Regions from separate parts of the Pantoea sp. X-Soil-OKNW-556 genome, predicted to be linked through region 1. Evidence: predicted binding sites of a transcription regulator. Region 1 holds the regulator's gene; each other region holds the start of a gene.
The links. The regulator PurR, encoded in region 1, represses purine synthesis genes. The targets are predictions, from matches to a motif close to CANGCAAACGTTTGCNTG.
Positions count from the first base shown of each region.

Region 2: AC6I8T_RS00115 (NCS2 family permease) is a predicted target of PurR. The motif match lies at 2,069-2,086, and genes of this name have one in related genera.
Region 3: purL (phosphoribosylformylglycinamidine synthase) is a predicted target of PurR. The motif match lies at 5,376-5,393, and genes of this name have one in related genera.
Region 4: carA (glutamine-hydrolyzing carbamoyl-phosphate synthase small subunit) is a predicted target of PurR. The motif match lies at 6,729-6,746, and genes of this name have one in related genera.

Region 1 covers NZ_AP035990.1:1,914,678-1,922,564, forward strand. The annotation lists gene AC6I8T_RS08880 (MATE family efflux transporter) at 1-1,276, opposite strand, end outside; gene AC6I8T_RS08885 (riboflavin synthase) at 1,479-2,129, shown strand; gene cfa (cyclopropane fatty acyl phospholipid synthase) at 2,206-3,354, opposite strand; gene punC (purine nucleoside transporter PunC) at 3,663-4,865, opposite strand; gene punR (DNA-binding transcriptional activator PunR) at 4,974-5,885, shown strand; gene purR (HTH-type transcriptional repressor PurR) at 5,882-6,907, opposite strand; gene cydH (cytochrome bd-I oxidase subunit CydH) at 7,193-7,282, shown strand; gene AC6I8T_RS08915 (C40 family peptidase) at 7,345-7,887, opposite strand, start outside.
Region 2 covers NZ_AP035990.1:16,089-23,975, reverse strand. The annotation lists gene AC6I8T_RS00120 (4'-phosphopantetheinyl transferase family protein) at 1-656, shown strand, start outside; gene AC6I8T_RS00115 (NCS2 family permease) at 689-2,002, opposite strand; gene yieH (6-phosphogluconate phosphatase) at 2,142-2,801, shown strand; gene AC6I8T_RS00105 (MFS transporter) at 2,892-4,130, opposite strand; gene phoU (phosphate signaling complex protein PhoU) at 4,238-4,972, opposite strand; gene pstB (phosphate ABC transporter ATP-binding protein PstB) at 4,989-5,762, opposite strand; gene pstA (phosphate ABC transporter permease PstA) at 5,807-6,694, opposite strand; gene pstC (phosphate ABC transporter permease PstC) at 6,691-7,653, opposite strand; gene pstS (phosphate ABC transporter substrate-binding protein PstS) at 7,716-7,887, opposite strand, start outside.
Region 3 covers NZ_AP035990.1:3,357,749-3,365,635, reverse strand. The annotation lists gene acpS (holo-ACP synthase) at 1-39, shown strand, start outside; gene AC6I8T_RS15715 (YfhL family 4Fe-4S dicluster ferredoxin) at 36-284, opposite strand; gene AC6I8T_RS15710 (glycosyltransferase family A protein) at 559-1,419, shown strand; gene AC6I8T_RS15705 (MurR/RpiR family transcriptional regulator) at 1,526-2,365, opposite strand; gene yfhb (phosphatidylglycerophosphatase C) at 2,567-3,205, shown strand; gene tadA (tRNA adenosine(34) deaminase TadA) at 3,258-3,755, shown strand; gene mltF (membrane-bound lytic murein transglycosylase MltF) at 3,752-5,212, opposite strand; gene purL (phosphoribosylformylglycinamidine synthase) at 5,482-7,887, shown strand, end outside.
Region 4 covers NZ_AP035990.1:761,126-769,012, reverse strand. The annotation lists gene folA (type 3 dihydrofolate reductase) at 1-454, opposite strand, end outside; gene AC6I8T_RS03405 (porin) at 742-1,884, opposite strand; gene carB (carbamoyl-phosphate synthase large subunit) at 2,120-5,344, opposite strand; gene carA (glutamine-hydrolyzing carbamoyl-phosphate synthase small subunit) at 5,358-6,506, opposite strand; gene dapB (4-hydroxy-tetrahydrodipicolinate reductase) at 6,977-7,792, opposite strand.

The DNA.
Region 1 (7,887 bases):
TAAAGCCACACCAAAAACCGGCAGGGCCAAGTCTTGGTACGACCAGATCAGTCAACGCCAGAATATAACCCACCGGCAGCCCCAGTACCCAGTAAGCGACGAGGGTAATAAAGAAGATAGAACGCGTATCTTTATAACCACGCAGGATACCGCTGCCAATCACCTGAATCGAATCAGAGAACTGGTAGATGGCTGCCAACAGCATCAGTTGCGCCGCCAGGGTGATCACTTCCGGGTTCGCGGTATACAGCGCCGCGATATGATGGCGGAAGGTCACGGTAAACAACGCGGTGAGAGCTGCCATACTGATGCCGACCCCTTGCGCGGTCCAGGCCGCGACCCGCGCCTGTTCTGTGGAACCCTGACCCAGGCGATAACCGACGCGAATGGTGGTGGCTACCCCGAGCGACAGCGGCAGGACAAACATCAGTGAGCTGAAATTCAACGCGATCTGATGCCCGGCGACTTTGACAATACCGAGTGGCGAAACCAGCAGCGCGACCACGGCAAACAATGTGACCTCAAAAAACAGCGCCAGTGCGACCGGCAGGCCAAGGCCAAACAGGCGTGACAGAATGACCCGCGACGGGGTGGAGAAGGCGGTATTCATACGGATATCGCGCATGCTGCCCATACGTTTAAGCCAGAAGCGCATTACGATAAACATTACCCAATAGACGCTGGCGGTGGCGACGCCACAGCCCACGCCACCCAGCGCTGGCATGCCGAAATGACCATAAATGAACACATAGTTGAGTGGAATATTGGTCAACAAACCGAGGAAACCCAGCACCATACCGGGTTTGGTTTTCGACAAACCTTCACACTGGTTACGCGCCACCTGAAAAAACAGGTAGCCAGGCGCACCGAACAGCAGGGCATGGAGATAGCCTTCGGCTTTGGCGGCCAGCAGTGGATCAATATCATGCATGGCATGAATCAGATAGCCTGCGTTCCACAGTACCACCATGATCAGCAGCGCGACAAAAAACGCCAGCCAGTAACCCTGACGGACTTGTTCCGCGATGCGCTCACGTCGTCCCGACCCATTGAGTTGCGCAACGGTAGGCGTCAATGCCAGCAGCAAACCATGACCAAAAAGAATGGCGGGGAGCCAGATAGATGTGCCCACCGCAACGGCGGCCATATCCGTGGCGCTTACCGCACCGGCCATAATGGTATCCACGAAACCCATTGCGGTCTGAGCAACCTGAGCAAGGATGACCGGGATCGCAAGGGCCAGCAATTGACGCGCTTCTGTTAAATACTTCTGCACGTATCACCTGCATTTTAATAATAAGAAGAGAACGGGGAGAAATCCCCAAAGAATGCGCGGCCTAGTGTACCGGTCTGTTGACGCTTAGCCAAACTTTGTTCGCATTTTGTTAAAACGATTGTGTAAATTTCACGCGCCGCCAAATTAAACCCGAACGGGGCAGCTGTGATAAACTAGCGCAAACTTCGCAGAGGCTGAGATTATGTTTACTGGAATTGTACAAGGTACGGCAGAGATTGTTGCAATCGAAGAAAAAGAGTTGTTTCGCACCCATGTCGTGAAACTGCCGGAAGAGTTATTGCCGGGGCTGGCGCTGGGCGCATCAGTGGCGAATAACGGCTGCTGCCTGACGGTAACAGCGATTGACGGTGACCAGGTGAGCTTTGACTTAATCAAAGAAACCTTACGGATTACCAACCTGGGTGAATTGCAGGTGGGTGATGTGGTGAATATTGAGCGCGCTGCAAAATTCAGCGACGAAATTGGCGGTCATTTAATGTCCGGCCATATTATGACCACCGCAGAAATCTGCAAAATTATTCAGTCAGAAAACAACCGTGAGGTGTGGTTTAAATTACAGGACCCGGCGCAGATGAAATATATTCTGCATAAAGGGTTTGTCGGTATTGATGGTATCAGCCTGACGGTGGGTGATGTGACCAGGAGTAAATTCTGTGTGCACCTGATCCCGGAAACGCTGGAGCGCACCACGCTTGGCGCGAAGAAGTTAGGTCACAAGGTGAATATCGAGATTGATCCGCATACCCAGGCTATTGTCGAAACCGTTGAGCGCGTGTTGGCACAACGTGAAGCAGCCGCTCTGGCGCAGCAGCAGTCCGACGAGAGTGAATAACCTGGCATTCGTAGCGGCGCGATTTATCGCGCTGTTTTAAAAGCGCGTGATTAGTCACGCCGCTACAAAAGGGAGGTTAACGCGCGACGCGCAGGCCGCCCTCAGCCCCACGGCTGAAAACCACTTGCCACAGCTGAATATCACGCGCGCGGAATGCACCAGCGCAGGCATTGAGATAATAGCTGAACATGCGTTTAAAACGATCACCGTATTTTTCTGCCAGCTGCGGCCAGGCGTCAAGAAAACGCGCATGCCAGGCCATTAGCGTGGTGTCATAATCCGCGCCGAAATTGTGCCAATCTTCCATCACAAAATGTGACTCACTGGCATTAGCAATCTGGCGTACGGAGGGCAGGCAACCATTCGGGAAGATATATTTATCGATCCAGGGGTCAACATTCATATCGGTTTTAATTGCCCCAATGGTATGCAGCAGAAAAATACCGTCCGGCTTCAAATTACGATCCGCCACCTCAAAATAGGTCGCGTAATTTTTGGGACCGACATGTTCGAACATGCCGACTGAAACGATACGGTCAACTTGCAGATTCAGGTCGCGATAATCCTGCAACAGAATGGTGACGTCCAGACCGGCACAACGCTCCTGTGCCATCTTCTGTTGCTCTGCCGAAATGGTGACACCATGCACTTTCACGCCATAATTGCGTGCGGCAAACTCTGCCAGTCCACCCCAACCACAACCAATATCAAGCAATGTCATGCCGGGTTTCAGTTGCAGCTTGCGGCAAATCATATCGAGTTTGTCTTGTTGCGCCTGTTCCAGCGTCTCGGCCTCTTTCCAGTAACCACAGGAGTACTGCATAAAGGGATCAAGCATCAGAGAAAACAGGTCGTTTCCAAGATCGTAATGCTCTTTACCGACAATCCAGGCGCGTTTTTTCGATTGTAAATTGGTCAGACGCGCGGCTGCGATACGCAACGTGTCTTTAAAATGATGCGGTAATTGTTGATCCAGGTGGTGCTTCAGTACGCGGTGGAAAAACATGTCGAGATTTTCACAGTCCCACCAACCGTCCATATAGCTTTCACCTAAGCCCAATGAACCTTCTTGCAGGACCCGTTTAAAAAAATCCGGATGCTTAACCTGAATATCCCAGGGGCGAGTGCCATTAATGGCAATATCAGCCCGTTCCAGTAATTCATGGGCGATACGAAACCAGTGGTTTTCTTCAAGGCTCACTTCTTCTATACACGATGAACTCATAGCTTCTCCATCACCTTTCCGATTTCAACCTGAGAAAAGAATAGTCAATTTCTCCAGGCTTGTGAGAGAACTCACGGAAAATCCGTGCGCCAGATATCCGACGTTTTACAGAGGTATGAATCTGAATAGAAATGTCTGGCACAACACAGGGGAGAATATCGTGCAGACGCCATCCCAGCGACAGAGTCGCTTAATAGTAATACATTTATGTTATTGATTTGTTACAGAATTGCTGACCCACGCAGTATATGCTTACGTGGGTCAATATTCAACGACTTATCGTTAGGATGCTAACTAAAGTTGTTGCGTCAGTGATTATCTTCGCAGGCTAAGGAGTTGTGAGCAACATCACTTTGTGCGTTTGCCGTACGTTGCCAACCGAAACCGGCCCAGGCGAGTGCAACGGTAGCGAGCATCACGAGGCTGGTGCTATGCAGCGCTTGTTGTAATCCAGCGGAAACGACCAGGCTGGCGACAAAACATAATCCGAGTTGTAGCAAATTTTGCAATGAAGCAGCTTTGCCTGTTGCCTGGGGGAAGGGCAGCAGGGCACTGGCGACCACAATCGGATAGATAGCCCCATTTGCCAGCGCCATACCACAGAACGGCAACAGCAATGCCCACAGCGCGGGGGCGGAAAGCTGCGCAACCGCAAACAGGCTAAGAATGCTCAGGCTGTAGATCACCAGTAACCACGGCAGCAGTTGTTTCCCCTGAAAACGATTCAGCAGCGCGCGGCAGCCAAATCCACCGATCAGGAAGGCGATAGTTTGCGGCACATAACTCAGGCCAATATCTGCCGGTGATAAACCGGCATCGGCGAGGATAAAGGGCGAGCCGGTCAACCAGGCAAAAAAGCTGGCGGAACAGGCAGAGTAGATCAATACGTTGCCGCTATAAGTACGCGATACCAGCAGCGTCAGCCAGCCAGGCTGCGGCGCTCGCATGGTGTCGGCTCGTACGGGATTCGCCAGACGCAGGGTGCCAATAAGCAACACCAGGGTTATCAGTGTCAGCAGCAGAAAGATACTACGCCAGTGAAAATGGCCCATCAGCCAGGCACCGAGTAACGGGGCGAGCGCCGGAGACAAGGCGACCAGCGGCATAATGGTTGCAAAAACTTTGTTGGCCTGGTTTTGCGGATAACGATCCACCACCAGCGCCTGCCAGCTAACAGCGGCAGCGCAAACACCCAGCGCCTGCACAAAGCGCAGCGCCAGCATCAAACGGACGTCGCTCACCCACAGCATGCCCAGACAACCCAGGGCAAAAATCGCTAATCCCGCCAGCAGAACCGGTTTACGTCCGAAGCGATCTGACAGCGGTCCCCAGAAGACCTGCGCACAGGCAAAACCACCAAGGAACAGACTCAGACTGGCGCTGATGGTACCGGGGGCGGTAGCAAAATCCTGCTGCATGGCACCGAATGCCGGCAGGTACATATCCGTAGCAAGAAAGCCCAGCATGCTGAGTAAAGCAAGATAAGGCAGAAATCCTTTTGATGACAACATGGTAATTCTCTTTAGACAGGAAAACGCGGAGGAGTGTAAAAGCGTGCGCCAGGTTTTGTGAAACGCTAATATTTGCGCGGTGCTATCAAAAAATTTGCAGGCAAAAATATGTGGTCTGAATATGCGCTTGAAGTGGTAGATGCGGTGGCCCGCAGCGGTAGTTTTAGTGCGGCAGCACAAGAGTTACATCGGGTGCCTTCTGCCATCAGCTACACGGTACGGCAGCTCGAAACCTGGCTGGCGGTGCCGTTGTTCGAACGTCAGCATCGGGAAGTGGTGCTGACGGCAGCCGGGGAGCATTTTGTCCGGGAAGGGCGTAGTGTTATCAAAAAAATGCTGGCGACGCGGCGGCAGTGCCAGCAGTTGGCAAATGGCTGGCGTGGTCAGCTGAGTATCGCGGTGGATTGCATCGTTAAACCTCATCGCACCCGACAACTGGTGAAGGATTTCTACCGCCACTTTCCCGACATGGAGCTGATTATCAGTTATGAAGTGTTTAATGGTGTCTGGGATGCACTGGCCGATGGGCGGGTCGATGTAGCGATTGGGGCCACTCAGGCGATCCCGGTCGGTGGGCGTTTTGCCTTTCAGGATATGGGCGCGTTGAACTGGCGCTGCGTGGTCAGCCCCGATCATCCGTTGGCAAAAAGTACCTTGTTGGATGACGAGACGTTGCGGGCCTGGCCTTCTCTGGTGCTGGAAGACACTTCGCGGGCGTTGCCGCGGCGCATGACCTGGACGTTGGATAATCAACGCCGGCTGGTGGTGCCGGAATGGGAAACCGGCGTCGACTGCCTGCTGGCGGGACTTTGCGTGGGGATGGTGCCGGGCCATTTAGCCCGGCCATTACTGGATAGCGGAGCATTAACCGAGTTACCGTTACCCACGCCGTTCCCGGATAGCCCATGCTGCGTCAGTTGGTCGGAACAACGGAACTCGCCAGCTCTGGGTTGGTTGCTGAGTTATCTCGGCGATGCCGAAACGCTCAACTATGAATGGTTGAGCGAAACGGAAACCTAGCGGCGGTAGTCGCGGAACGGGCCGTCAGCGACTGAACGGCGTTCAATTAGCGTTGGCTGAACTTCAATGGTTTGCGGTTCTTCACGTTTGCTGGTGATACGATCCAGCAGCATTTCCAACGCTTTTTCACCTAACTGAGCTTTGGGTTGATGAACGGTGGTCAGCGCCGGCGTGAAATAACGTGCGTTGCGCACGTTGTCATAGCCGATCACTGAGATATCCTGCGGGACCCGCAGACCCATTTCATCCGCAGCACAGATCGCGCCCATCGCCATGATATCGCCACCGCAGAACACAGCAGTCGGGCGTTGCTTCTGATTGAGGATCTGCTGCATCGCCTGATAACCGGATTCCGGTTCAAAATCGCCCTGCACAATCCACTCGGGCCGCACGGTGATGCCTGCCTCATTTAGCGCCTGCATGAAACCGGCATGGCGGCCACCGCCGGTGTTGCGCTCCATTTGTCCGGGGATGGCACCAATGTCACGATGACCGCGTTCAATCAGGTAACGCCCGGCGAGATAGCCGCCCTGAAACGCATTGTCCTGCACCGTATCGGTAAAATCGCCACGCGATGCGCCCCAGTCCATCACCACCATCGGGATATTACGGTTCTCTTCCAGCATGGTCAGCAGGTCGTCAGGGTATTCTGAACACATCACCAACAGGCCATCGACACGCTTCTGCGCCATCATCGACAGATATGCGCGCTGTTTTTGCAGGTCGTTATGCGCATTGCCCAGGATCAGCGTGTAGCCGCGATCGAAACAGTGATTTTCCACCGCCTCGATAATCTCGGCAAAATAGGGGGCTTCACTGGAGGTGGCCAGCAGCCCCAGCGTTTTGGTGTGGTTGACTTTCAGGCTGCGCGCCACGGCGCTGGGCGAGTAATGCAGCTCTTTGATCGCTTCCCATACGGCGTTACGCGTCTCTTCCGCGACAAAACGCGTTTTGTTGATGACATGCGAAACCGTGGTGGTGGAGACACCGGCGCGTTTCGCCACATCTTTAATTGTTGCCATGAAAATGGTACTCCCGGGCTTATCGCAACTAACTGATAAGTATATTGTTAAACGTTTGCGTCTGCTAATGGTTTTGCGCCCCGATTTTCGGGGCGAATGGCGAAGAAAAAGACATTAACACCTGGTCAATAACGCTTTAACTTGCCGCAAACACAGCGTGCGCAAAATCTGTTGCGCAACGAAAGGCGGCGATTCTAGCAAGCTGGCGCGGATAAGACGAGATTTTTGCCGGAGGCTGTGAGAAAATTACGATAACCCTTCATTTATTGTGACTAAGGAGTTGTGATGAGTACAGACCTGAAACTGGCGCTGTTTACCACTGTGGGCGCGCTACTAATGATTATCGTGTTCAGCTTCACCGCGATCCTTCATTAATAAAAAAGCCGGACCTGAAAATCAGGGTCCGGCTTGTTGTTTTATCGGGTATCGGGCGTTTTTTAGCGGATAGTTTTGGGGGTCATCATACGGCGTGCCCCGACGTAGTGTTTCAGCCAGTAATCCTCACCCAATGCACTGATTTGAATATCTTTACCGGTACGAGGCGACTGGATAAATTTGCCATTACCAAGATAAACACCGACATGATCGGCAGTGCCGCGATTATTGATGCGGAAGAACACCAAATCCCCTTTCTCCAGCATATCGCGCTTAATCGGTGCCGCATCCCGCAGGTGATACATTTCGTTGGCGGTGCGCGGGAATTTATATTTGACCAGGTCTTTGTAGGCGTACCACACCAGACCGCTGCAATCGAAACCGGTATGCGGTGAAGTGCCACCCCATTGGTATGGTTTACCAATCTGCCCCATCAGCTTGTTCATCGCGGTTTCGCGTGCTTTCTGATAGCGCTGACGGTGAGAATTGCTCATCTTGATGGTGGTCAAATCGCGGTCATCGTCCTGCTTCGCGCTTCTCTTCGCCAGACGTTGGTGACCATATTTTTTTGACGGTGATTTCAGCAGGGCTTTCTTGCTGCGGGT
Region 2 (7,887 bases), 1.9 Mb from region 1:
AGCGTCGGGGACGCTTTCTCGCCGCGCGTGGGCTGTTGGCGCAGCTAATGTTACGCGTCTATGGTATCAATGAATTACCACCGCTTGTGACCACCAGCAGTGGACGCCCTTGTTTTGCCGATTCTGCCCTGCCTGATTTCAGCATTGCCTACGCCGGGAACATGGTGGGTGTGCTGCTGGCCGAAGAAGGCGGGCGTGCCGGGCTGGATATGGAGATTGTACGCGCCCATAGCCGCCAGACTCAGGATACATTAACGCAGGATCTCTCTTCCGGAGAGAAAGCCTGGATTAATGCGCAACAGGATTTTATGGAAGCGGTAACGCAAATCTGGACCCTGCGCCAAAGCATCCTCAAACTCACCGGAGAAGCCGAAAGCGGTATCGATTCGCTGCGACTACATCCAGCCGCGGGACGCCTGCGCTCCAGTATATTTCCTGATATTCAGGCGGTGTGCGATGCCGAACCGACGCTGGTCTGGTCCTGTGCGCTCTCCCCCGGCACCGAACGGCTCCGGCTGTGGGAAATTGATGCCAACCATCAATGGATGCCGTTGCGCGACGTGGAGATAAGTAAACCAAATATCGGACCACGCACGCTACGCCTGACCAGCCTGCCGAGCGAACGCACCACTCCCCAGGAAATGGGACATCTGTGACAAAACAGGCCGCTTATGCGGCCTGTAACGTGTTAGTGGGCATCAATAAAGGCGATTTTCAGCACAAACAGCAGCGCGACCACCACTACGCACGGACTGATTTCACGCCAACGGCCAGTCCCCAGTTTCATTACGCAATAAGCAATAAAGCCCAGCGCAATACCTTCCGTGATGGAGAAACTGAACGGCATCATTACCGCAGTGACAAACGCCGGAACCGCTTCAGTGAGATCATCCCAACGCACCCGCGACAGCGATGCCGTCATCAATACACCGACGTAGATTAACGCCCCCGCTGCCGCGTAGGACGGCACCATCGCCGCCAGCGGCGACAGGAACATCACCAGCAGGAACAGAATGCCGGTGATCACCGCCATCAACCCGGTGCGCCCGCCAATCGCTACGCCAGAAGAACTTTCGATATAAGCAGTGACGGAAGAGGTGCCGATCAGCGAACCCGCCACCGAGCTGACGCTATCGACAAACAGCGCCTGCTGCATACGCGGGAAGGTGCCTTTTTCATTGGTCAGTCCCGCTTTGTCGGTCACACCGATCAGCGTGCCGGAGGAATCGAACAGGTTGACCAGCATAAAGGAGAAAATCACCCCGGCCATACCGATATTAAGCGCACCTTTGAGATCAACTTGCCCAACGACAGCGCCCACGGATGGTGGTGTCGCGAAAATGCCGGTGAACTTCACATCGCCAAGCAGCAAGCCAATCGCCGTGGTCACCACAATCGATACCAGTACCGCCGCATGAATGTTGCGAGAGGCGAGAATAGCGATAATAAAGAAGCCAAGTGCCCCCAGAAGTACGCTATGTGAGGTCAGGTTGCCCACCGTCACCAGGGTGTCGGCATTTGACACGATAATGCCGGCATTTTTCAGTCCCATCATGGCGATAAAAAGCCCGATGCCCGCGGTGATGCCAACACGCAGACTCAGCGGGATATTGGCGATCATCCAGTAACGCACGCGCAGCAGCGTGAGGATCAACAATCCCAGCGCCCCCCAGAAGATCGCGCCCATCCCGATCTGCCACGAATACCCCATTGCACCGACGACCACAAAAGCAAAGAAGGCATTCAGTCCCATTGCGGGTGCCAGCGCCACCGGCAGATTCGCCACCAGCCCCATCAGGATGCTGCCGAATGCCGCGATCAGGCAGGTGGTGACAAACACCGCCTGGGTGTCCATGCCAGCGGCACCCAGAATCTGCGGGTTGACGAAAACGATGTAAACCATCGTCAGAAAGGTGGTGAAACCGGCGATCACTTCTGTACGCACGGTGGTGCCGTGTTCCTGCAACTTAAAGACGCGTTGCAACAGACCCTGCTTGTTCATAGCTTATTCCGCTGAAAAATTTAACGCGCGTATCCTATAGATTTTGACTGACCAGCACACTGATTTTTCGCAAGCGTTTGCTCGGTGCGCACAGTGCGTTAGAGTGACAGCTTCTTGTTTAGCAAAAGGATGATGTCTGATGTCAGTTGAATGTGTTTTTTTTGATTGTGATGGCACGCTGGTCGACAGTGAGGTGATCTGTACACAATCCTACGTCAACACCTTTGCCCGCTACGGTATTGAACTCTCACTACAGGAGATGTTTGAAAAATACAAAGGGGTAAAACTCTACGACATCATCCGTGATGTTTCTGCGGAACATCAGACTGAATTGCCGATGGATGAGGTGGAAACGGCGTACCGCGCCGAGGTAGCACGCTTATTCGATTTAGAACTGAAGCCCATTGCCGGAGCGAAAGCGCTGGTGGAACAAGTCAAAGTCCCGATGTGCGTCGTCTCAAATGGTACGGTGAAAAAGATGCAACATTCATTGGGGCTGACCGGCATGTTGCCGTACTTTGCAGCACATCTTTACAGCGGTTATGACATCAACCACTGGAAGCCGGACCCGGAGTTGATGTATCACGCCGCAGAACAAATGCAGGTACCGATTGAGAAGTGCATTCTGGTGGATGACTCCGAGGCCGGTGCCCGCGCAGGGATCGCCGCGGGCATTCCGGTGTTTTATTACTGCGCCGATGCGCATAACCCGGAACTGGATCACCCGCTGGTGACCCGATTTGATGATATGACGCAGCTACCCGACTTGTGGCGCGCGCGCGGTTGGGCGTTGGTGTAACTGTCCACAGGGTCCCGTAGCGGCGCGATTCATCGCGCGGGGTTTTCCCGCAGCACGCAAGATCTTGCGTGATAAATCGCGCCGCTACGCTCAGCCTATCGCGCCGAGTGAATCCTCATTGCCCTGCTTCTTCGGCAATAAAAACAGCGTCGCGACGATATCCAGCAGATAAATCAGCGCCAGCAGGGTAATCGCTGCCGCGAATGAAATTTTCGTTGCCAGTAAGCCAATAACCAGCGGACCAAAACCCCCTACACCACGTCCGAGGTTAAACAAAACGTTCTGCGCCGTAGCACGCGCCTGGGTTGGAAAGGTGTCGGAAATCAGCGCGCCATAACCGCCAATCATGCCATTCACAAACATCCCCATCAGCGCCCCGGTAAACAGCATCACGGTGGGATCACGTAGCTGAGCGTAAATGACCACCATCACGACCGCACCGAATTGATATAGCAGGAAAATTTTCCAACGTGCGAAGCGATCCGCCAGTACACCGAACAGCCAGATGCCAAAAGTCATGCCCACGACAGTGACGGCGGTCCACAGGCCGGATTTGGTCAGGCTGAAACCGAAGCTGGAGGAGAGATAACTCGGCATCCAGATCATCAGTCCGTAGTAACCAAAGTTCTGCACCGAGCAAAGAATGAAAATCCCCAGACTGGCTTTGCTGGTGGCGCGATCGCTAAACAACAATCGAATACGCGCCGCAAACGACAATTGCGGCGTTTTGGCCACATGTCGGGTAAAGCCTTCCGGCTCGCCCATGCTGCGCCGAATCACAAACGAAACCAACGCAGGCAGCAGGCCCACCAGGAACATTCCGCGCCAGCCAATCACGCTCAGCAGTGGCGGCGTGATAAAAGCCGCCAGCAACACCCCCAGTTGCCAGCCGATACCGACCCACGCTGAAGCACGGTTACGCTTCTCCTGCGGCCAGGCTTCAGCAATCAGCGCCATGCCGATACCGAATTCTCCCCCCAGCCCCATTCCGGCAAAGGTACGATACGCCAGCAGATCCCAATATCCCTGTGCCACCGCACACAATCCGGTGAATATTGAGAACATGAGAATGGTGACGGTGAGAATGCGGATACGGCCAAAGCGGTCGCTCAGATGACCAAAAACAATTCCGCCGACCACGGCACCAATCAGCGTCCAGGTGACCAGCGAACCGGCCTGAGAAGGATCGAGCGCCAGCGAGACGCTGATTGCCGGTAACATAAAGCCGAGGATCAGCAGATCGAAGCCATCCATCGCATAGCCACTGACGGCGGCCAACATCGCTTTTGCCGGGGTTACGCTCTGTTTCTTGTGTGGGGAGAGGGACATGCAGCAGCACCTTGCAGTAAAAAGTGCGCCAAGTATAAAGAGCGGAAAGACTTGAGACCAATCAGAAATGGAGATGGCTGCCAGTAAAACCAGCAGCCACGGGGTTATCAGGAAGGTTTGTTGCTGCCATCGTCGCCGGACAACAATTCATCCAGCTTGTCGCCGCCAACATGACGGAAATCCTGGCCCTTCACAAAATAGAAGATGATCTCACAGATGTTCTGGCAGCGGTCACCGATACGCTCAATGGCACGGGCACAGAACAGCGCAGTCAGTACGCTGGGGATGGTACGCGGGTCTTCCATCATGTAGGTCATTAACTGACGCACAATACCCTCGTACTCTTTATCCACCTTCTTGTCTTCACGGTAGATATCGATCGCCGCGTTGAGATCCATGCGCGCAAAAGCATCCAGCACGTCATGCAGCATCTGTACGGTATGGTGACCGAGTGATTCCAGGCTCACCAGCAGCGGCAGATGTTGCTGGCTAAATTTCTCCAGCGCGGTGCGGCTGATTTTTTCCGCCACGTCCCCAATACGTTCCAGCTCAGAGATGGTCTTGATGATCGCCATCACCAGACGTAAATCGCTGGCGGTAGGCTGGCGTTTGGCGATGATGCGCACGCAGGCTTCATCAATCTCCACTTCCATCATGTTGACCTTCTGGTCGCCGTCGATGACTCGCTGCGCCAGATCGCCATCCTGGTTATGCATCGCGGTAATGGCGTCGGTAAGCTGCTGCTCCACCATGCCACCCATGATCATCACCTGAGTGCGAATGTGTTCCAGCTCAGCGTTGAACTGACCGGAGATATGTTTGTTCAGATTTAAATTATCCATGTGCGTCTCCGTCAAATCAGCCGTAACGACCGGTAATGTAGTCTTCTGTCTGCTTTTGCGCTGGCTTGGTAAACAGCGTATCGGTATCGCTGAATTCAATCAGCTCACCCAGATACATAAAGGCGGTATGATCGGAACAGCGCGCCGCCTGTTGCATGTTGTGAGTCACAATCACTACGGTGTAATCCTGCTTCAGCTCGGTGATCAACTCTTCGATACGGCCCGTGGAGATGGGATCCAGCGCCGAGCATGGCTCATCCAGCAGCAACACTTCCGGGCGAATCGCAATGCCGCGAGCGATGCACAAACGCTGCTGCTGACCGCCGGAGAGACTGTAACCACTCTGATGGAGCTTGTCTTTGGTTTCATTCCACAGCGCTGCTTTCGTCAGCGCCCACTGCACGCGCTCATCCATATCAGCACGCGACAGCTTTTCAAACAGACGGACACCAAACGCGATGTTGTCGTAAATCGACATCGGGAACGGCGTAGGTTTCTGGAACACCATGCCCACACGGGCGCGCAGCAGGGCAATATCCTGGCTTGACGCCAGAATATTGTCCCCATCCAACAGAATCTCACCTTCTGCACGCTGCTCAGGGTAGAGCGAATACATTTTATTGAAGGTGCGCAGCAGGGTCGATTTACCACAGCCGGATGGCCCGATAAACGCGGTGACCTGGTTCTTTGCGATGTCCAGATTGATGTTTTTCAGCGCATGGAATTTCCCGTAATGGAAGTTCAGATTGCGCACCTGAATTTTGCCGGCAGAAGAAGTTGCCATACTCATTGCTCGTCTCTCATGTACCGCGCTGCCATAGCCGCGCCGGGAAATTAGTGTTTGCTCTTAGAGAAAATCACGCGTGCCAGGATGTTCAGCAGCAATACGCACAGGGTGATGATCAGCACACCCGCCCACGCCAGACTTTGCCATTCCGCAAAGGGACTCATGGCAAATTTAAAGATGGTGACTGGCAGGTTGGCGATCGGCTGCATCATGTCGGTGCTCCAGAACTGGTTCGACAGCGCAGTAAACAGCAACGGTGCGGTTTCACCGGCAATACGCGCAATCGCCAGCAGCACACCGGTGATAATGCCGGAGACTGAGGCCTTGAGGGTGATAGCTGAAATCATCTTCCATTTCGGCGTCCCCAGCGCATAAGCGGCTTCACGCATGCTATCAGGCACCAGACGCAGCATATTCTCAGTGGTACGGATCACGATGGGAATCTGCAACAACGCCAGTGCCACCACGCCTGCCCAACCGGAGAAGTGCTGCATCTGCGCCACCACGATGGTGTAAACGAACAACCCCACCACAATTGACGGTGCAGACAGCAGGATATCGTTAATAAAACGAATCACCTCTGCCAGCCAGTGCTTGCGACCATATTCGGCAAGGTAGATCCCCGCCATGATGCCCAGCGGTGTGCCAAAGAAGGTTGACCAGAAAATCAGTAAACCACTGCCTGCGAGGGCGTTCGCCAGGCCACCGCCAGCGGTATTGGGTGGCGGGGTAGATTCAGTAAACAGCGACCAGGAAAGGCCATCAATACCACGGGAAATGGTGGTAAACAGGATCCAGATCAGCCAGAACAGACCAAATGCCATCGTCAGCAGCGAAAGGGTCAGCGCGATTTTATTTTTGGTGCTGCGCCATGCCTGCATTTTGCGACGCGAGGCTTCCAGTTCAGCGCGGGCCTGCAATTCAATGGTTGTCATGACCGGGCTCCTTCACTTTTCGCCAAACGCAAAATCATCAGTTTGGAGATCGCCAGTACGATAAAGGTGATGACAAACAGGATCAGCCCCAGCTCCATCAATGCCGCCACATGGACACCGGATTCTGCCTCAGCAAATTCATTCGCCAGTGCCGAGGTGATGCTGTTGCCCGGCATAAACAGCGATGCGCTGTCGAGCTGGTAGGTGTTACCGATGATAAAGGTTACCGCCATCGTCTCACCCAATGCACGGCCCAGACCGAGCATCACACCGCCAATCACACCGTTTTTGGTGAAGGGCAACACGATACGCCAAATCACTTCCCAGGTGGTGCAGCCAATACCGTAGGCCGACTCTTTCATCATCACCGGGGTCTGTTCGAACACATCACGCATCACCGAAGCAATGTACGGGATGATCATGATGGCGAGGATAACGCCTGCCGCCAGGATACCGATCCCAAAAGCCGGGCCGGAGAACAGCGCACCCACAATCGGGATATTCGACATGATGTCGCCAACCGGCGTCTGAAAGTACTCGGCAAAGAGTGGCGCGAAAATAAACAGGCCCCACATGCCATAGACGATGCTGGGGATGGCCGCCAGCAGCTCGATTGCAGTGCCGAGTGGACGACGCAGCCAGCCTGGTGCCAGTTCCGTCAGGAACAGGGCGATACCGAAGCTCACCGGAACGGCGATGAGCAGCGCAATCAGCGAGGTTACGACGGTACCGTAAATCGGCACCAGCGCACCAAATTGTTCGTTAGGCGCATCCCAGGTTTTGGTCCACAGGAATGAGAAACCAAATTTCTGGATACTGGGCCAGGAGGAGAAAATCAGGGAGACGATGATGCCACCCAGCAGCAATAACACAATCAGCGCAGCCAGTTTCACCAGCGCGCCGAAGATCATGTCACCTTGTTTGCCAGGGGCTTTAAACGTCGGCTTAGTGGCAGCCATAGAAGTCTCTGTTCTCAGGGGAAGTCAGGGTGGCCAGCCTGTCGGCTGGCCAGGTCATTCACTTACTTGTACAGCGCTTTGCCGGAAGAATCTTTGATGTTGGCTTTCCAGGCATCACGAATCTGCGTGGTCACGCTTTCTGGCAGAGCTGCGTAATCCAGGCTGGTCGCCGTTTTTCCACCATTTTTGTAAGCCCAGTCGAAGAACTTCAGCACTTCGCTACCTTTCTCTGCA
Region 3 (7,887 bases), 1.4 Mb from region 1:
CGCCATTACGCCTGTGCCACGGTGATTATCGAGAATTAGTGGTGTAGCTCCACAAATTTCTCCCACAGCGCCTCGCGGCTTTCGGGGTGCTGTGGATCGGGAATGATGGTGTTATCAATGGGGCACACGCTCAGGCACGTTGGTACATCATAATGACCGACACATTCGGTGCAGCGGTCGCTATCGATCTGGTAAATGGCATCCCCGAGGCTGATGGCCTGGTTAGGGCACTCCGGTTCGCACATGTCACAGTTGATACAACGCTGGGTAATCAGTAAAGCCATGATCTGTTGAAATTCTGGTTAATCGGTAGTAATAAGCCGCGCACCTTACCATAATTTAATCTTTGCCCCAATCTGAAGTCCGTTTTTTCTTCATCAGTTTTGCGCTAGCGCAAAACGCTGACATCTATTTAATTTCAGTGATAATGTGATGAATTTTACGGTAAGTTTTTATCAGGCGAATAATCTCAATGTTTTTTCATGTTTACTAATGAAAGCATAATGGGTGTTTTGAGTTAGCATCTGTGGCATCAAGGATGAGTTAGATGGATTGAAAATGGATGCCTCGACTGAATTAATCAGGCAGCGTCACGCTGGTGATAAGTCCCATATTGATTTAAGTTATATAACTCACTTTTATTGCAATCAGGAATCTATCGATTCCGTCTTATCGCTGTTGAAAGAGTATGAGACCTATCCAGATGGGTTATTGGATCGGGTTGAGTTTATTATTGTAGATGACGGCTCACCAATTGCCTACGATATTCCTGAGCTGAATATTAATTTCACCTGGTTGCGTATTACGACTGATATTAAATGGAATCAGGGTGGGGCACGTAATCTGGGGGTGGCCTATGCCAAATCTGATAAAATCTTATTATCGGATCTCGACCACGCTTTTCCGGCAGCCACTCTGACTTCTCTGGCGAACATGGCAAACCCGGGACGACGTTTCTACAAACTGTGTCGCAAGCGTGCGGATGGGACTTACTATAAAGGCCATGCCAATCTTTTTTTTATGAGCCGCGCCCGCTTCTTACGCTTTTATGGTTATGATGAAGAATATTGTGGTCACTATGGCGCAGAAGATTATCGATTTGTGAAATACCAGAAATATCAGGGTTCGCAACAACGTTATATGCCAAAGGATATTTGGTGTTATGAACGCTCTCTGGATAGAGCAAAAACCTACCACAGTTTAGAACGCGATTTATCGGTTAATACGCCCATCGATTTACGCAAGAAGCAGGAGTGTGACACTTTCGGCAAGGAATTTGGTCACAGTCGGCTGTTTCTTAATTTTAACTGGGTTAAAGTGAAAAGCCATTGCCGACAGTCAATCACGGCACCAAAAATAAGAAAATATTGGCGTCCCTTATGGTGGTGGCGTTGGTTATGCGCGTACGCAGCGCGATAGAAATAATCGAGCACCTTACTCGTAGCGGCGCGATTTATCGCGCTTTCTGACCACAACGTCAGAATCAAAAGCGCGATAAATTGCGCCGCTACATATCCGGCACGGTTTACACCAGTTTTTTCACCAATTCTTCGCTATGACGAATATGGCTGGAGGCGCGTTCCGGGTCGTTCTGCACCAACGCCATAAACAACAGGTCGGTCAGGGCGAGTTGGGCGCTGGTTGAGGAAATTGCCGCACTACGCGTACTTTGTTCCTCCGCAACGGTATACAGACAATGGGTAGCGCACTGCTGCAAGGTATTGGGGGTAAAGCCGGTAAATGCCAGCACATCCGCGCCGGTCTGGGCCGCTTCCTGCGCTGCCAGGTTGATTTCGCGCCGTTCACCGGTGTACGAGATGGCGAGCAACACATCCCCGGCAGTCATCGCCTGCACACTGGCAAGCAACGCATGCATATCCTGCTCGGCCACCGCGTTGATGCCAATTTTCATCAACTTCCACGAAAAATCTTTGGCGACCAAACCGGATGCACCAATTCCCACCAGCAGAATGCGATTGGCATTTTTCAGCAACTGCAATGTCTGAAGCAGCATCTCTTCACTGTTAATATCCAGCGTGGCGCGTATCGCCGAGATTTTCTCCGCCAACAGTTTTTCACCCACCACTTTCAGTGGGTCATCGCTGAGAATATGGTTGTGCACGGTGATGGCATCACGATCGGCCAGCGACTCACTCAGGGCCAGCTTTAATGCCGGAAAACCTTTATAGCCCAGTTTCTGGGCAAACTTGACCACGCTGGACTGGCTGACGCCGGATTCTTCCGCCAGTTTTTGCGAACTCAGATGCCGTGCGCGATCTGGCTGCGACAATAAAAAATCCGCCAAACGACGCTCGTTAAGCGCCAGGCGCGGATAAAGCTGACGAATCCGCAGCAATGAACTCATGTCCGATCCTTAATTCAGAACGTAAGGCGTTTTTAGTCTGATCCCGGCGACCAGGAATGTCGCATGACAGACTACCGACCAAGAGAATAAACTATTCAGCTGGCATTGTAGTCATTGGAATTAAAAATGACACTTTTCACCCCCGACCGCGGATGCTGGCTACACTGTAAGGCACATGCGGCAGAATACCAGGAGAGTAGGTTGACAAAGGGTACGCAACGACGCGTGGTGTTTTTTGATCTCGACGGCACGCTACATCAGCAGGATATGTTCGGTACGTTTATGCGTTATCTGCTGAGACATCAGCCGCTGAATCTTTTGCTGGTGCTGCCATTGTTGCCGGTGATCGGCGCAGGATTGCTGTGGAAAGGCCGTGCCGCACGTTGGCCGATGAGCTTGTTATTATGGGCGATCACCTTTGGCCACAGTGAAAAGCGTCTGTTGCAGCGCGAAGCCGAGTTTGCCGATTGGTTTCGTCAGCGCGTCACCGCATTTCCGGTGGTACAGCAACGCCTGACTGATTATCTCAGTAGCGATGATGCGGATGTCTGGTTAATCACCGGCTCCCCCCAATCGCTGGTGGAGCAGGTCTATTTCGATTCGTCATTTCTGCCGCGTGTGCAGCTGATTGCCAGTCAGATGAAACCAGGCCGTGGTGGACGGGTGCTGGCGATGCGTTGTCTGGGGCATGAAAAAGTGGCGCAGCTGGAGGAGAAAATCGGTACACCTCTCCAGTTATACAGTGGCTACAGCGACAGCAAACAGGACAACCCGCTGTTGTTCTTTTGTCAGCACCGCTGGCGTGTCACCCCGCAGGGTAACCTGCAACAACTGGAATAACCCATCGTTTCCGTTATAATGCGCCGCCTTTACAACCCGCAGGAGCTGCCCGGTGAACCCACAGACAGATGAATACTGGATGCGTCACGCGTTGCGTCTCGCACGGCTGGCGTGGGAGCAGGGTGAAGTGCCGGTTGGCGCGGTTCTGGTGCAGGGCGATACGGTGATTGGTGAAGGCTGGAACCGACCTATTGGTCAGCATGATCCTACGGCACATGCGGAAATCATGGCGCTACGTCAGGGCGGCAAAGTGCTGGAAAACTATCGCCTGCTGGATACTACCTTATACGTCACGCTTGAACCCTGCGTAATGTGTGCCGGGGCGATGGTACACAGCCGGATTACCCGGCTGGTCTATGGCGCAAAAGATGAAAAAACCGGTGCTGCGGGTTCACTGCTGGATGTGATTGGTCATCCCGGGATGAACCACCAGATTCAGATCGATTCTGGTGTGTTGGCGGAGGAGTGCGCAGCGATGCTGAGTGACTTTTTCCGCATGCGCCGCGAGCAAAAGAAAGCACTGCGCCAGGCGCAGCGCGACGCCGGTTAATTCATCGCAATTTTGGGTTCGACTGCCGGGTAACCGGCCCCCAGTTCTGCTTCCATAGCGGATTGTTGTGCCAGCCGCTTCTCCTGTTCCTGTAAGTAACCCTCAAGGCTTATCTGATACTTACGGATATTCTCGACGTAATTGTACGCCTCATGGCCGCGCGCATAGCCGTAGGTGGTCTGGGCGTAGTAACGTTTCTGGCTCAGCATCGGTAAACGCAACTTCACGTCAGCCCAACTGTCCGGGTTGCCGCCTTGTTTGGCGGTCAGCTTACGTGCATCCAGCATATGAGCGTAACCCATGTTATAGGCAGCCAGCGCAAACCAGATACGTTCATCGTCCGGGATGGTCGTGGGGACCTTTTCAATCATTCGTTGCAGATATTCGCTGCCGCCACGAATGCTTTGCTCGGGGTCAAGCCGATCGGCAACGTCGAGGCTATCGGCGGTATTGCGCGTCAGCATCATCATACCGCGTACGCCGGTAGGCGAGGTTGCCTGCGGATTCCAGTGCGACTCCTGATAAGAGATAGCTGCCAGTAAGCGCCAGTCGATGCTGGAAGCATACTTTTCAAATAACGGCTTAATATCCGGCAACGTGTTGTCGATGGCACGCAGGAAGGTGCGGGTATCGACATAATCAAAGGTGCCGACGTGACCGAGGTACTTCTCTTCCAGTCGCGCCATCGTGCCTTCTTCACCCATCTGGCTATAGAAGTCGAGCATCGCCGCGTTCAGGCTGTCATCCTGCTCATCGCGTGGCAGATACCAGGTGACCGGTTCTTCGTCGGTGATATCAAAGGCGACCGCCAGCTGGGGATGGATGCGTTGCAGCAGGCCGATCGTGACAGAATCCCCCACGGTGTAATCCAGCTTGCCATCCGCCACGGCTTCCAGCAGCGCTTTTTGCCCCTGATCGGCAGCAATTGACCAATCGAGATCGGGATAATGGTCAGCTTTAGCGGAACGCAAAGTTGACAGGTACGCCGATCCGGACTGCACAACCAGCCGGCCTTTCAGGTCACCGAGATTTTTAGGTCGCGGCTTATCAATGCGGTACACCAGCTGTTGCGATACCGAATAATAACTCGGTCCGGTCTGATAACGGGCGATGCGATCGTTGTTGTAGATCAGGCCCGCCGCCAGCAAATCCGCTTTACCATCATCGAGATCGTCAAACAGGTCACCGAGGTTCGGACGTACCGTTACCTCAAGTTTGACGCCCAGATAATCGGCGAAGCGTTTCGCCAGCTCGTAGTCCATACCGGCTGGTGCATTATTGACGGTGTAGTATGTCAGCGGGGAGTTAACGGTACTGATGCGCAGCACTCCCCGTGATTTGATCTGCGATATCGCGTCTTTACCACCCCCGTACCAGGGGATCGAAGGCCACAGTGCCAGCGCAAGCAGCACGGTGATCAGACCGATGAACAGATAGTTTAATTTCAGGCGTTTCAAATAGTTGTCTCTCGCTGGCTCTAAGGCCTCTGTCTTTAATAGGCAGTATTGATCTTCTTTGAACTCCCAGAGCGAAGGGCATTTTGCGCAACAAAGTGAGTCGGAGCAACTTATATAGCAAGATTTGCGCAATTTTCAGGCAAATACTAAGACTCATAAATTCTGCGCAAACGGTTTCGTAACCGGTGCCGTTTCTCTATAATACGCCCCGTTTTCCCTGTTGCGCCCAATGAAGCGTCGCCCGGCGCTTCGAAGACGAGAGATCTTTAATGATGGAAATTCTGCGTGGTTCGCCCGCCCTGTCGGCATTTCGTGTAAACAAACTGCTGACCCGCTTTCAGGACGCTCATCTGCCGGTGAGTGATATTTACGCCGAGTACGTCCATTTTGCCGATGTCAGCGCGCCGCTGAGTGCGGATGAAAAAGCCCGCCTGCAACGTCTGCTGAAATACGGTCCGTCTCTCGCCGAGCATGCGCCACAAGGGCGTCTGTTGCTGGTGACGCCGCGTCCAGGCACCATTTCACCCTGGTCTTCCAAAGCGACCGATATCGCTCACAACTGCGATCTGCCGCAGGTGCTCCGTCTGGAGCGCGGTATGGCGTTCTACGTACAGGCACCTGAACTGACCGAAGCACAGTGGCAAACCCTCGCCAGCCTGCTGCATGACCGCATGATGGAGACGGTGTATGGCGATCTCAACGATGCGCAGCAGCTGTTTGTGCACCATGAACCGCAACCGCTGAAAAGCGTGGATGTGCTGGGTGGTGGTCGTCAGGCGCTGGAGCAGGCCAACACGACGCTGGGGCTGGCACTGGCCGATGACGAAATCGACTATCTGCTGGATGCCTTCACTAAACTGGGCCGCAACCCGAACGACATTGAACTCTATATGTTCGCGCAGGCGAACTCAGAGCATTGCCGTCACAAAATTTTCAACGCCGACTGGATTATCGACGGTGAAAAACAGCCGAAGTCGCTGTTTAAAATGATCAAAAACACCTTCGAACAAACCCCGGATCATGTGCTGTCTGCTTATAAAGACAACGCAGCGGTGATGGAAGGTTCTGAAGTCGGCCGCTACTACGCCGATGCTGAAAAAGGTGAATACAACTTCCATCAGGAAGAAGCCCATATCCTGATGAAAGTAGAAACCCATAACCACCCGACGGCGATTTCGCCGTGGCCGGGTGCCGCGACCGGTTCCGGTGGCGAAATCCGTGACGAAGGTGCAACCGGTCGTGGCGCGAAGCCAAAAGCGGGCCTGGTGGGCTTCTCCGTTTCCAACCTGCGTATTCCGGGCTTTGAACAGCCGTGGGAAGAAGATTTCGGTAAACCAGACCGTATCGTCACCGCGCTGGATATCATGACCGAAGGCCCGTTGGGTGGCGCAGCATTTAACAACGAATTCGGTCGTCCGGCTCTGAACGGCTACTTCCGTACGTATGAAGAACGCGTTAACAGCCACAACGGTGAAGAGCTGCGTGGCTACCACAAGCCCATCATGCTGGCGGGCGGTATTGGTAATATCCGTGCCGACCATGTCCAGAAAGGCGAGATCGTTGTTGGTGCCAAGCTGATTGTATTGGGTGGCCCGGCGATGAACATCGGTCTGGGTGGTGGTGCGGCATCGTCGATGGCTTCTGGCCAGTCTGATGCCGACCTCGACTTCGCTTCCGTTCAGCGTGACAACCCGGAAATGGAACGTCGCTGCCAGGAAGTGATCGACCGCTGCTGGCAGTTGGGTGAAGCTAACCCGATTCTGTTTATCCACGACGTTGGCGCGGGCGGTCTGTCTAACGCCATGCCAGAGCTGGTGAGCGACGGTGGCCGTGGTGGACGCTTCAATCTGCGTGATGTGCTGAGCGATGAGCCAGGCATGAGCCCGCTGGAAGTGTGGTGTAACGAATCGCAGGAACGTTATGTGCTGGCGGTTGCGCCGGACAAATTGCCGCTGTTTGATGAACTGTGCAAACGCGAGCGCGCACCTTACGCGGTGATTGGTGAAGCCACTGAAGAACAGCATCTGAGCCTCGCCGACAGCCATTTCGATAACAAACCGATCGACATGCCGCTCGACGTGCTGCTGGGTAAAACGCCGAAGATGACGCGTGACGTAGTCCGTCAGCAGGCACAAGGCGAAGCGTTGCAGCGTGACGGCATCACGATTGCCGATGCGGTAAACCGCGTGCTGCACCTGCCGACCGTGGCCGAGAAAACCTTCCTTGTCACCATTGGCGACCGTACCGTGACCGGTATGGTGGCGCGTGACCAGATGGTTGGTCCGTGGCAGATCCCGGTTGCTAACTGTGCAGTGACGACGGCCAGCCTCGACAGTTACTACGGTGAAGCTTTCGCCCTGGGCGAACGCGCGCCAGTGGCGTTGCTCGACTTCGCAGCTTCGGGCCGTCTGGCGGTGGGTGAAGCGCTGACTAACCTGGCGGCCACGGCAATCGGTTCGCTGAAGCGCGTTAAGCTCTCTGCGAACTGGATGTCGGCTGCTGGTCATCCGGGTGAAGATGCCGGTCTGTATGAAGCGGTGAAAGCGGTGGGTGAAGAACTTTGCCCGGCGCTGGGTATCACCATCCCGGTGGGTAAAGACTCCATGTCGATGAAAACCCGCTGGCAGCAAGGCAATGAACAACGCGAAATGACTTCACCGCTGTCGCTGGTGATC
Region 4 (7,887 bases), 1.2 Mb from region 1:
AGTAGCTGTGCGAATTCTGCGCATCGGCGTCGTGGAATTCACTGAAGGTGGATTGCCACTCATCGGGCTCGTAGTCCGGGAATTGGGTGTCACCCTCAACTTCCGCATCGATATGGGTCAGATAGAGACGATCGGCACGCGGCAGCATCTGTTCGTAAATACGACCACCACCAATCACCATCACTTCTTCCGCATCACCCGCTGCATTCACCGCATCTTCCAGCGATGTCACCCAGGTCACGCCGTCATGGTCACCCGGTTTGCTGCTGACCACAATATTCAGACGGCCCGGTAACGGACGGCCAATCGATTCAAAGGTCAGACGCCCCATAATCACGGGCTTGTTCAGGGTATTACGTTTGAACCATGCCAGGTCGGCAGGCAGGTTCCAGGGCATGGCGTTTTCCATACCGATGATGCGATCCGCTGCCAGAGCTGCGATCAGACTAATCATGTTTAATGACCTACAGGAAAAAAATTGGCGCCATCATACGTAAAGGCGAAACTTTCGTCGATAGGAGGGACTCGCTATTTACGTAAAGCTCCTTTGCCACCACATTTTTGTTATTGGACAGAGTTTTACACCGCCTTTCTCAGCAATATCCGAGAGAGGCGCCATATTTTCGCGTGGAAACGGCACAAGGCAGCGTGAAAAGGGGATGTCGCCTGTACAGCCGTGTAAAGAAATGCGCACTGACTGACACAAATGAAAACGGCTCCCGCAGGAGCCGTGGATAGCGATTAGAAATCGTAGCGCAGACGCACCAGGTTAACGTTACCCAGTGATTTGTCGGTGCTGGAGGTAATCACGTATTCGTAATCAACACGGAAACCGTAGTCGAGCTGGAAGCTCACGCCCAGGCCGTTGTCGATACGTTTGTAGTTACGACCATTCAGGTATTCCAGACGGTCACCCATAAAGTACGGCTGGATGGATTTAACCGCATATTGACCAATCGGGAATTTGTAGCCAGCAAAGTATTCCAGGCCCCAGGCATCATCAGCAAAGTAGTTGTGTACCTGAGATGTTTTGGTAGACAGGAAATTCTGGTAGTAACCGCCACCGGCAGAGAGCGTCCAGTGACCCGGCGTCCAGCTCAGCGCTGTACCGTAGATATTCTGGTCATAGGTTTTGCTATCGCCAGTTGACGGCTGGTGGATATCAGCACGGGTGTAGTTCCACGCGGTACCCCACGCCAGATCTTTGGTGATGTGATAGTTCACACCCAGAGAGCCGCCGCCTTTACGTTTGTAACGCATCCCTTTACCTGGCAGATAGTCGTTATCTTCAAACAGGTAAGATGCATAGACATCAACGTCACCGAAGGTGTTTTTGTATTTCAGCTGCTTACGTGAACGGTAGGAACCATCGTAGTCGCCGTTGATACCGTTACCCGGTGCCTGGGCCAGCATGTCGTAGTCCCAGATATCGGTCTTCGCACCGACCACATCATAGTAAACGCTGTTTTGCTGACCGAAGTAGAGTTCACCGAGGGTCGCACTTTTGAAGCCGGTGTACAGTTGACGACGCGTGGTGTTGTTCGCGCCATCGGCATAGTGGTTATCCCAACCCCACCACGCCGGGAAGTTAACGCCCAGCTCGTAGTAACCTACCCAGCTTACGTCATCAAACAGGTAATAATTGGCGGTGAAGCGGAAACGTGAACCGCCGTCATAGCCATTACGCTTATAAGACTTGTCGTTCACGCCGTTCTGATGCATGAACTGCGGGCGGATACTACCGCCAACTTTAAAGTCGAGACGGCTCAGCGGATCGTTAGCCTGTGGGTCTGCTTTAAGAAGAGTAACTTCAGCCTGGCTGGCAAGGGGTGCCGCTGCGACCAGCGCAGCAATGGCGGTGAGAGTGAAAGCACGCATTTTCATTTTTTATAAATATCCCAGTTATGCTCGAAAAAATGAGCGATTAACATACTAAGGGGAGCAGCATCGCTTTATATTTATAAAATTGTGCTAATAATGATGTGAAAAATTAAATCCGCACTAAGCGCTAAAAACTAAGTCAAATCAATATGTTTCATATAAGTTAACTTATTAACCAGACAGATAAATAAAAAAACGGCCCCCTGAGGAGCCGTTGTTTATTATTTAATCAGAAGATTTAACCGGTAATTTGCTGATGCATTTCCTGCACAGAAATCACTTTTTCGGTTGGGTCCGCATTCAGTGCCATCGCCGTAGCGAAACCACCGTTCAGCGTGGTGTCGTAATGCACTTTATATTGCAGCGCACTGCGGCGAATCAGCTTGGAGTCCTCAATCGCCTGACGTCCTGCGGTGGTGTTGACGATGTAGGTGTATTCGCCGTTCTTCAGGCGGTCCTGAATGTGCGGGCGACCTTCATGCACTTTGTTCACCAGACGCGGATTGATACCGGCTTCACCCAACACCACGGCGGTGCCGTGGGTAGCATCCAGCTCAAAGCCAAACTTCTGCAACTTCGCCGCCAGGTCAACGATACGTTTCTTATCGCCTTCACGTACTGACAACAACGCACGACCTGATTTCTTCATGTTGCTCTGCGCACCCAACATCGCTTTCGCGAAGGCTTCCGCGAAGGTACGACCCACGCCCATCACCTCACCGGTAGAGCGCATTTCTGGTCCGAGAATCGGGTCAACACCCTGGAACTTGTTGAACGGCAGCACCACTTCTTTCACCGAGTAGTACGGCGGAATCACCTCTTTCGTGACGCCCTGCTCAGCCAGCGTTTTGCCTGCCATCACGCGCGCCGCCACTTTCGCCAACGGTACACCGGTCGCCTTGGAGACGAATGGCACGGTACGTGCCGCACGCGGGTTCACTTCAATCAGGTAGACTTCATTGTCTTTCACCGCGAACTGCACGTTCATCAGACCACGGACATTCAGTTCGAATGCCAGTTTTTCTACCTGCTGACGCATCACATCCTGAATCTCTGCATTCAGGGTGTAGGCTGGCAGAGAACACGCCGAGTCGCCGGAGTGAACACCCGCCTGCTCGATATGTTCCATGATGCCGCCAATCAGCACGCGCTCGCCGTCGCAAATCGCATCCACGTCCACTTCAACCGCGTCATCCAGGAAACGGTCCAGCAACACAGGCGCATCGTTGGAAACGGATACCGCCGTCTGGAAGTAGCGCTTCAGGTCGATTTCGTCGTAAACGATTTCCATCGCACGACCACCCAATACGTAAGACGGGCGCACCACCAGCGGATAACCGATACCTACCGCTTTCTCCACCGCCTGCTCCAGCGTGGTCACGGTGGCGTTAGCCGGTTGTTTCAGGTTCAGACGTTCAACCGCCTGCTGGAAACGCTCACGGTCTTCGGCACGGTCAATCGCATCCGGGCTGGTACCGATAACCGGTACACCGGCGGCTTCCAACGCGCGCGCCAGTTTCAGCGGAGTCTGGCCGCCGTACTGCACGATGACGCCTTTTGGCTGTTCAATACGCACGATTTCCAGCACGTCTTCCAGCGTAACTGGCTCGAAGTAAAGACGGTCGGAGGTGTCGTAGTCGGTAGAGACGGTTTCCGGGTTACAGTTAACCATGATGGTCTCGAAACCATCTTCGCGCAGCGCCAATGCGGCGTGAACGCAGCAGTAGTCAAACTCGATACCCTGTCCGATACGGTTTGGACCGCCACCCAGTACCATGATCTTATCGCGGTCCTGGTTTGGATTAGCCTCGCACTCTTCTTCATAGGTTGAGTACATATACGCGGTGTCGGTCGCGAACTCTGCCGCACAGGTATCAACGCGTTTGTAGACCGGATGCAGGTTGAACTGCTGACGCAGTTTGCGGATTTCACCTTCAGCCACGCCAGCCAGCGTTGCCAGACGCGCATCCGCAAAACCTTTACGCTTCAGGTTACGCAGGAAGGCAAAGTCCAGCGCCTTCACGCCTTCACGCGCCACTTGTTCTTCCAGGCGCACCAGTTCTTCAATCTGTACCAGGAACCAGCGGTCGATGTTGGTCAGATTGAACACGCCATCAACTGACATGCCAGCACGGAAAGCATCGGCGATGTACCAGATACGGTCAGAGCCAGCATCTTTCAGTTCGCGGCGAATGCGGGTCAGCGCTTCGGCGTCGTCCAGATTCACTTTCGGGTCAAAACCATTGGCACCCACTTCCAGGCCGCGCAGCGCTTTCTGCATCGATTCCTGGAAAGTACGGCCAATCGCCATCACTTCGCCGACAGATTTCATCTGCGTGGTCAGGCGATCGTTAGCACCGGCGAATTTCTCGAAGTTGAAACGTGGAATCTTGGTCACAACGTAGTCGATAGACGGCTCGAACGATGCCGGGGTACGACCACCCGTGATATCGTTCATCAGTTCGTCGAGGGTGAAGCCCACCGCCAGTTTCGCCGCCACTTTAGCAATCGGGAAACCGGTGGCTTTAGAGGCCAACGCTGAAGAACGTGATACACGCGGGTTCATCTCGATAACGATCAGACGACCATCTTTCGGATTCACCGAGAACTGCACGTTGGAACCGCCCGTCTCAACCCCGATTTCACGCAGTACCGCCAGTGAGGCGTTACGCATGATTTGATACTCTTTATCGGTCAGGGTTTGCGCCGGGGCCACGGTGATGGAGTCACCGGTGTGGATACCCATCGCATCGAAGTTTTCGATCGAGCAGACGATGATGCAGTTGTCGTTTTTATCACGCACCACTTCCATCTCGTACTCTTTCCAGCCAATCAGCGACTCGTCAATCAGCAGCTCATTGGTCGGCGACAGGTCCAGACCGCGTTCACAAATCTCTTCAAACTCTTCGCGGTTATAGGCGATGCCGCCACCGGTGCCGCCCATGGTAAAGGAAGGACGGATGATGCACGGGAAGCCAACATCTTCAGCCACCGCCAGCGCCTCTTCCATGGTATGCGCGATACCGGAACGTGCGGTGTCCAGACCGATGCTTTTCATCGCCACGTCAAAACGGCGACGGTCTTCAGCTTTATCGATCGCGTCGGCAGTCGCACCAATCATGGTCACGCCGAATTCTTCCAGCACGCCCTGACGCTCCAGCTCCAGTGCGCAGTTCAGCGCCGTCTGGCCGCCCATAGTAGGCAGCACGGCATCCGGGCGCTCTTTTTCAATGATTTTACGCACCACTTCCCAGTGGATTGGCTCGATGTAGGTTGCATCAGCCATCTCCGGGTCAGTCATGATGGTGGCCGGGTTCGAGTTCACCAGAATGACGCGGTAGCCCTCTTCACGCAGCGCTTTACACGCCTGCGCACCCGAGTAGTCAAATTCACATGCCTGGCCGATAACGATCGGACCTGCGCCAAGGATCAGGATGGATTTTATGTCTGTACGTTTTGGCATCGTTAGCTCCTGATTACTTCGCGTTAGAACGGTAGGCTTCAATCAGTTCGATAAAGTGATCGAACAGCGGCGCCGCATCGTGCGGGCCTGGGCTGGCTTCCGGATGTCCCTGGAAGCTGAAAGCCGGTTTATCGGTACGGTGAATGCCCTGCACGGTCTGGTCGAACAGCGAAACATGGGTCACGCGTAAATTTGCCGGTAAGTTGCTGTCATCAACGGCGAAACCGTGGTTCTGTGCGGTGATCATCACGGTGTTGTTGTCGAGATCTTTTACCGGATGGTTGCCGCCATGATGGCCCAGCTTCATTTTGATGGTTTTCGCACCGCTTGCCAGCGCCAGCAGCTGATGACCCAGGCAGATACCGAATACCGGGATATCGGTATTAAGGAAAGACTGAATCGCGCTGATGGCATAATCGCACGGCTCCGGGTCGCCAGGGCCGTTGGAGAGGAAAATACCATCCGGGTTCAGCTTCAGAACGTCTTCAGCAGACGTCTGCGCCGGCACCACCGTCAGGCGACAGCCACGGTCTACCAGCATGCGCAGGATATTGCGCTTGGCACCAAAATCGTAGGCAACTACATGGAATGGCAGCTCTGCCGCTGACTTCTGCTCCGGCAGATCGTCTTTCAGCGTCCAGCTACCTTGCTGCCACGGATAGGTTTCCGCCGTCGTCACTTCTTTTGCCAGGTCCATGCCTTTCAGGCCCGGGAAGGCTTGTGCCTTCTGCAACGCCAGAGCGGCGTCTGGATTGTCACCGGCGATGATACAGCCGTTCTGTGCCCCTTTTTCACGCAGCAGACGCGTCAGCTTACGGGTATCGATATCGGCAATGGCGACGATGTTGTTGCGCTGCAAATAGGCTGACAAGCTCTCTTCACTACGGAAGTTGCTGGTAATCAGCGGCAGGTCGCGGATAACAAGGCCCTGAGCATGAATTTGGCTGGACTCTGCGTCGGCGGCATTAGCGCCAACATTGCCGATATGGGGATAAGTGAGGGTGACGATCTGGCGGGAATAGGAGGGATCAGTGAGGATTTCTTGATAACCGGTCATTGACGTATTGAAAACGACCTCCCCCACTGCCGATCCCGTTGCCCCGATGGCCCGACCGTGGAATTGGGTTCCGTCTTCCAGAACCAAGAGCGCTGACTTAATCAAAACATCCTCCAGGGAATAAACAGTCACAATATTTGCATATTAATTCAAAATACTGTCCTGAATCAATGCAAAAACCGCCTGACCGGTCGATTTTTGGCAAATTGCGCGCATTCTAATGATCGACCCGCACCTTGTCTACCCTGAGACGTTATTTTTTTGTTTTTTTCGGGCAACTGAATGTTAAAAGCAACAGAAACCGACAAAAGAGCGAGACAACCTGGAAAAATAAACGGTTGCGAGGCGGAAATAATCTGAAAGTCGTGCTACCGGGATGATAATTTTGACCAAATGGTCAAAAATGACGTTTTTAAGGATGAAAAACGATCATAAACAACGAAAAACAGGAGACTTAGCATTAAAAAATAACGAAAACCATTTTTTACAGACAAAATAAAGGGCAATAATATTATTGCCCTATTCAATCAATGTCTTACCGATTGAAATAACCACATCACGATGGTTCACAACACTCACAACATCGATAAATCCAGCACATCACGCATGTCATAAAGGCCAGATTTCTTGTCTTTAAGCCAATAAGCGGCTTTTACGGCTCCATTTGCAAAGGTCATGCGGCTGGAAGCCTTGTGGGTAATCTCAACGCGCTCCCCGATATCTGCAAACATCGCGGTATGTTCACCGACGATATCACCGGCGCGAACGGTAGCGAAACCGATGGTTTGCGCTTTACGCTCACCGGTATGGCCTTCACGCGCGTAGACGGCGTGCTCGTCCAGTTTCCAGTCCATTGCTTCAGCAATGGCTTCACCCATCGCCAGCGCTGTGCCTGATGGTGCATCAACTTTATGACGGTGATGCGCTTCTACGATTTCAATATCGGCATAATCGCCCATCACTTTTGCGGCTTGTTTCAGCAGTTCCAGCACCAGGTTCACACCAACGCTGAAGTTGGCCGCAAACACGATGCCAATCTCTTCTGCCGCGGCACGAATCGCCGCTTTACCTGCCTCATCAAAACCGGTGGTACCAATCACCATCGCTTTTTGGTGCTGGCGGCAAAAAGCCAGGTATTCCAGCGTACCTTCCGGGCGAGTGAAGTCGATCAACACGTCGAAGTCGTTGACCACCTGCTGCAAATCCGCAGTGATGATCACCCCGGTCTTGCCAATACCTGCCAACTCACCGGCGTCACTACCGATCAATGACGAACCGGCACGCGCCAGCGCAGCACCTAGCACGACGCCTTCCGCCTGCTGCGCGGCCTGAATCAAATTGCGTCCCATGCGACCCGGCGCACCAACAATAGCAATGCGGATTTCACTCATATTTATTCATTCCTGATACAAATCTATGCATGCAAAGCGCAAACAGGTTAACGGTCAGATAACAGTCACGCCACAATAAAAAAGGGATAATAAGA